Regions from separate parts of the Paenibacillus sp. FSL R7-277 genome, predicted to be linked through region 2. Evidence: riboswitches for the same ligand, from Rfam matches in the RefSeq annotation. Region 2 holds a riboswitch; the other holds the start of a gene.
What was found. A riboswitch is a leader RNA that binds a small molecule or an ion and turns the genes downstream of it on or off. The one in region 2 is predicted to bind FMN.

Region 1 (3,285 bases), on a different contig from region 2:
GTCATTGCCCGGCAGCCGGATGGGACATATAGTAAATGGCCGGAGGCTTTTCAACATTTCCGGAAGAGTGACAGCGGGAACTTGCAATTGACGGGGATGGATGATCCGGAGCAAGCCTATGTCTACGATACGCAGAGCCAGTCCATTATGCGCAAAAGCGAATACGCCCTCTCTCCTGATGGCCGCTGGGGTGTTCTGGAGCGTTCCCGTTATGAACGGCAGCCGGACGGCTATATCGCGAAATTCGGTGATCAGTATTTGAAAAATACGGCGACTGGAAAAGTATCTGTCTATTATGCTACTCAGCGGTACTACAATGCCTGGTGGATCAACCAGCATACGCTGCTTGAGAGCGGATATAATGAGGCTGCCAGGCAGAATGTGATCAGTACGTACGATCCGTCCACCGGGAAGCGGCAGGAGCTGCTGAGGGGGACCTTGAACAACTGGAACTTGTCGAAGGGACTGCTGCAATATGTCAAAAACGAGCCCAAACGTCTCCCTTGGATCTATAATCTAAAGGACGGATCGTCACGGCTGGTCAAGGATGCCCGCGAGCTTGAAGCCTTGTTCCCTGCTGCTCCATCTTCAAGACCGGAAGTCACATTCCCTAAGGGGATGCTGCTGAAAGAGCTGCCTGTCACGGAGATGCCGATCACCTTAGCCTATGAACACAACCTGAATCTGGACGGAAAAAGTGTGGATGTATCCACCATATTCACTAAGGGCGGACAAGAGTGGATACCGGTGAAGCCGCTTGCAGCGGCCCTCGGCTGGAACATCGAAGTCATGAACATTAGCGCAACCGGCGACCCTTCTGCGGCTTACATCTATAAAATTACAAACGGTAGCAATCACGCAGTCCTCACCCCTGTTAACAGCTTCAATTCGGCAAGCAGACTGTATATCGCACCAGCGCAGCTTAAGGAGCTTGGGTACAAAAGCATTAAGGTCACTCCATATGTGAAATAAAATCACTCCAGCGGCGGCCCCCCTGCCCCGAGTCTGCCTATACAACAAAGAGGATGTTCCCGGACGGCGCGGCCGTGTAGGAACATCCTCTCTGTATGTTACGCCAGGTCCTGGGGTATGTCCCCTCAGACTGTAGCGCTATGAAGTTAATTCTGTTTGGCCGGCTGCAGCTGATCCCTCTGCTGACTGGAGATAAAGAACAGCGCCGTCCAGATCAGCGCGAAGCCGACAATCTGCGGCAAGGTTACAAGCTGCTGATAGACGACCCAGTTAATCAGAATACCGGTCATCGGGAAGCTGAGTTCGGCCAGGGTTGCTACCGAAGCCTTGGTCGTATTCAGTCCCTTGTAGTAGAGCAGCATGCTGAGCAGTCCGGGCAGCAGCGCCTGCAGCAGCAGGTTAATGGCAACTGCCGCCGAGCCGCTGACTCCGCCGCTCATCTGCCACGGGGCGCCTTCCATACTTGTAATTACGAACAGCAACGGGAGCGCCAGAATGAAGCGCAGTGAGGTTACTGTCTCATATTTCATTGAGCCCAGCAGATAACGGCCCATGACTGTAGAGCCGCCCCACAAAGCAGCAGCGCCCAGCGCCATCAGGCTTCCTACGCCCATGAAGCTGTTCACATGGCCGAAGGGAATCGTCCAGCCGAAGGTCAGCAGGTACGTCCCGGCCAGCGCAACAATAAGCAGCGGTGCGAAATTGCGCGGCAGGCGTTCTTTTAGAATAACAGCGGCAAGACCAATGGCGAACAAGGGCTGAAGCTTCTGGAGCAGCAGCACGGCATTGAAGTCTCCGCTGGATAAGGCCTTGGTGAACAGAATGGTCGCTACGGCTGAGCCGCCCCACGATACCACGAGCAGCGCTGCGGCCTGGCGCAGACGGACACCCTTCAGCTCTGCGCGATTGCGCCACATTACTGGAGCGGCAACCAGGAAGAGCACAACATGCTCAAGCAGTACAATCTGGGACGAAGTCAGGGATTTCAGCAGGATAATACGGAACAGCGGGTCAACTCCCCATAAGGCCGCCCCCAGAACCACCAGCCAGAATCCGCTGCGCACCGGTGCGGTACGCACGCCTTGGGATGAAGCAGATACATTACTCATCTTTCATTCTCCTTGTCGATACAAACCCTCGATAGAGACCAAAAACCCCCGTGAGTCCTGAGAACAGGACAAACATCGGGGGCGTTATCAATAAAGACATACGGAATAGACCCGCCTGCCTTTATCTTATGATCCTCTCCCATCCGGACTTTACCGTCGGCTCTGGATTGTCACCAGATCAGTCGCTTCCTCTTGTGATAGAGTAACGAGTCGCGGGCTTAGTTCTCACGAACATCACCGCCGGTCAGGAATTTCACCTTACCCCGAGAATCTTGTATTCTGTTATTATTTTCACAATCCCAGAATACCTCTGATTCTTCATTTCGTCCAGCTTTTTATGAAAATAATCATTATATTTCATTAAATAATCATTAAAACAATCATTCTGCCAAGCAAATCTGCGTACCGTATCCAGGTTCTGGTTCGTTTGGCAGAAACGGCGGCTTGCGATACACTATAGTATGAGCATTAATCATACCCATTATAGAGATTTTATTTGGAGGTCATCATGAAAAGAAGCTTTCCGACCAATCTGCTGTATTCCATCTTTGCTCTGGCCGGCCTTGCCATTAGCGGCTTTATTACTTACTTTATTGTCTCTTTTACCGGAGGGATGCTGTTCTACGGCCCACTTGTCCTGGTCGTTGCTTCAGGGCTGGCTGTATTCTCCATACTCAGCATCTTCGGCTTGTTCAGCAGGAAGCTACGCCGGATGCTCCTGGCTGCTTTTGCCGGAATCTGTGTGCTGGCAGCCGTAGGCCATGAGATCAGACAAGCGTATGTGAACAGCCTTGCGGAAGTGAGGGAGCCGGAGGTCGACCTGTTTGAGTACGCCCCCTTTGAGGCGAACAGCAAAGCTGCTTCCCTCGATCACAAGGCGTCCTATCAGCTTACGGAGCAATTGCCTCGTCTGGATGGTGCAACTGCGCTGTATCCGCTGTATTCCGCTTTTGCCCAAGCCGTGTATCCGCAGGATACATACAATTCCAGCATTGAGCTGACCGGAAATGATCTCGTCCTGTGCACCAGCACCTCCGAGGCTTACAAGCGTCTGATCGCCGGGAATGCTGATATTATCTTTGCCGCCGCCCCTTCGCTGGCCCAGACGAAGCAGGCGAAGCTGGCAGGTCGTGAACTGAAGCTCACCCCGATCGGGCGCGAAGCGTTCGTCTTCTTCGTCAACAAGCGCAATCCGGTGGACAGC
Region 2 (3,285 bases):
ATTCACCCGGTCTCCCGCCCGCTTGTGGGCCAGCACCGTCTCTCCCAGCGTGTGCGGGATAATCGATACAGTGAAGGTAGCGGCTTCCGTCCTCACAACCGTAAGACTGATGCCGTCTATCGTAATGGAGCCTTTGGGAATGATGAATTTGAACAGGGATTTGCGGTCCGGGGCAATCTCAAACACCACTGCATTCTGATCGCGCCTGACGCTGCGGATCTCACCGGTTCCATCCACATGCCCCTGGACAATATGCCCTCCGAAGCGTCCGCCGGCAGCCATGGCGCGTTCCAGATTCATTTTGGACCCGGTGCGCAGCTCCTTGAGCGTACTGTTGCGGTAAGTCTCGGGCATGACGTCAACGGTGAAATGATGGTCCCCGAGTGAGGTTGCCGTGAGACAGACCCCATTGACCGCCACACTGTCGCCAATCTTCAGATCTCCCATAATGAGCGAGGCGCCGATATTCAGCACCATCATCTCCCCGCCGCTGGTGACGCTGCGCAGAACTCCCACCTCTTCAATTAAGCCGGTAAACATACCATCCCTCCTTCCTGAATATTCGGTTACTGCTGAGGAACCGGGGTGCCGCTGATACACACATTATCCCCGAGCACTTCCACTTCCAATCCTTCAAGCTGGATGGCATCACGCATCAGCTCCACACCCCCGAAGTCGAAGGTACCCGCTGCTTGCGCGCCGCCGCCGACAATCTTCGGAGCGAAGAAGAGAACCACCCGGTCAACCAGTCCCTCTGCAAGCATCGCCCCATTCAGCGTTCCGCCGCCTTCCAGCAGAATGGACCCAATCTCCATTGCACCGAGCGCAGCCATAGCCGCCTGCAGATCTACACGCGGACCGCTGCCCGCAGCAATCACCTCTAACCCTGCAGCCAGCAGCGCTGCTCTGCGGTCAGGATCGGCTGCCTCCGTCGTCACAACCACCGTAGGCGCGAGTCCGTCCTTGACCACAGCGCTCTCCAGCGGAAGGCGCAGCGAGGAGTCAATGATAATCCGCACCGGATTCCGTCCGGGTACATTCAGTCTTGTCGTCAGCGAAGGGTTATCGGCAATCACCGTATTCACCCCGACCATAATCCCCTGATGGCGATGACGCAGGGTATGTACGATCTCCCGTGCCTCTGCATTCGAGATCCACTTGCTGTCTCCGGTCCGTGTGGCGATTTTGCCGTCCAGTGTGCTGGCGCTCTTCAAGGTTACGAACGGCTGCTTCGTCAAAATATACTTGATGAACTTCTCGTTCAGCCGCAGCGCCCGGCCCCGCAGCAAACCTACTTCAACATCAATCCCCTGCTCGCGCAGCATCGCTATTCCCCGGCCTGCCACCTGAGGGTTGGGATCCTCACAGGCGACAACCACTCTCGCCACCCCTTCATCGATCAGACGCTGGCTGCAAGGAGGCGTAATGCCGTAATGACTGCAAGGCTCCAACGTAACATAGGCTGTACTCCCTTGCGCTTTACCGGCTGCCATATTGAGTGCATGCACCTCGGCGTGTCCGGTTCCGCGCTGCAGATGGGTTCCAATCCCGATCATGGCGCCGTCCTTCACAACTACGCAGCCGACCACAGGATTAATTCCCGTCTGGCCCTGTGCCCGCTCCGCCATATCCAGCGCAAGGGACATGTAAAACTCATCGTTCATCTTATCCATGTCTTGCCTCCTATCCCAAGGCTGTAGTCTTTATGTGTACCAAACTATAAACAGAAAAACCCGTCTCAATCTCCAGGAGGAGTTCAAGACGGGATATACGAGAGGTGATCGCAGCAAAGAAAATATGCGTAAATAAACGCCGGACCTCCGGCATTGTGAAAGTTCGCACATAAGTTCCGAAAACACTGCTGCTCGGCCGCCTGTTGCAAGCGCGGCGCGTGAATCTCTCCTTCTTCCATCCAGACTATACTGTCGGTCCCGGAATTACACCGGGTCCACCGTCCGTATCTATATCATACGAAGCGGGTAGCGGACTAAGCACCGGAACCAGCTATATTCAGCCAGATCCGTCAACATCACCGCCGGTAGGGAATCACACCCTGCCCTGAAGGATTGATCTATTCAGTTCAATACCAAGTTACGCCTACAACAAAATTATCACTTCACTGCGGGAAATGCAAGTGTGCTTCGGAAATTTACTATATTTATGTAACTTAATTCCCTTATACACCCGACTCACGCTGCTTGTCCGCTCTCAACAGATCGCGGATTTCCGTCAGCAGGACCACATCCGGTGCCGGAGCAGGTGTCTCCACAACCTCAACCTTGACGGTCTCCTTACGTCTGAACCGGGTACTCAGCTTCACCACCATGAAGATGGAGAAGGAAATAATGAAGAAATCGACTACGGTCTGGAGGAACATGCCATATTTGACAGCAACATCTCCTATACCAAAGCTAAGTTCCTTCAGATCAATCCCTCCGCTGATCAGACCGATAAGCGGCATAATGATGTCTCCCACCAGCGAGGTAACAATTTTGCCGAATGCCGCTCCAATGATTACGGCAATCGCCAGATCAAGTACATTCCCTTTCATGGCGAAGCTTTTGAATTCCTTCCACATGACGAACCATCCCTCCGAAACTTTGAATTTGAAATTATTATAGCATTTATAGCAACCTGCAGGCAGAAAAATGTATAAACGGTATATAGTTTGCGATACAGCCGCTATATATTCCAAAAAGGTACGGGAACGCTGAGCGTCCCCGTACCTGCTGTACCCTTATTCTGCTGCTCTAATTCTGCCTAGTCCTGCTTGCGTGTTCTGCGGAATACCCGGCTGAGGATGAAGCCGCCCAGAATCAGGCCTGCACCCGTCAGGTAGATCGGCAGCGGGCTGCTCTCGCCGGTCTGCGGCAGTCTGCCGCTGCCGTCGTTTGTACCCGAGACCGTCCCTTGCGGAACCGGATCGTCTTCAACATCTACTTCCGGATTGCCCAGCGGGATATTATCGTCGATTGGCGTCACCACTTCAGGTGCTACCGGTCCTGGAGTCACAGTTGCTGCCGGAGCCGAGGGCTGCGGAGTTCCCGGCAAGCCTGGTCCTGCAGGAATCTGCGGATCATCGATAATGACTCCCGGTTCGAATGTACCGGCAGGTGTGGGAACCGGAGTAAATACCGGACCTCCAGTAGGTGATGTCGGAACAGGTGTAGCCTCTGGCCCCGTAGAATCTGTAGGCACCGGCGATGGAACTGTAGTCGGAACTGTAGTCTCTACAGGTGTCTCAGTCGGCACAGGAGTCACAGTCGGCGTGGGTGTCACGGTCGG

Region 1: it holds a riboswitch for FMN, as region 2 does, so the genes downstream of both, C173_RS19030 (DMT family transporter) here and ribD (bifunctional diaminohydroxyphosphoribosylaminopyrimidine deaminase/5-amino-6-(5-phosphoribosylamino)uracil reductase RibD) in region 2, are expected to answer to the same signal.

What each region holds. Positions count from the first base shown of each region.
Region 1 is NZ_ASPX01000066.1:5,631-8,915, forward strand. Features, by position in the region: gene C173_RS19025 (hypothetical protein) at 1-972, shown strand, start outside; gene C173_RS19030 (DMT family transporter) at 1,119-2,081, opposite strand; FMN riboswitch at 2,209-2,356, opposite strand; gene C173_RS19035 (PstS family phosphate ABC transporter substrate-binding protein) at 2,590-3,285, shown strand, end outside.
Region 2 is NZ_ASPX01000065.1:81,572-84,856, forward strand. Features, by position in the region: gene ribE (riboflavin synthase) at 1-540, opposite strand, end outside; gene ribD (bifunctional diaminohydroxyphosphoribosylaminopyrimidine deaminase/5-amino-6-(5-phosphoribosylamino)uracil reductase RibD) at 567-1,673, opposite strand; FMN riboswitch at 1,897-2,070, opposite strand; gene mscL (large conductance mechanosensitive channel protein MscL) at 2,177-2,578, opposite strand; gene C173_RS18990 (collagen binding domain-containing protein) at 2,761-3,285, opposite strand, start outside.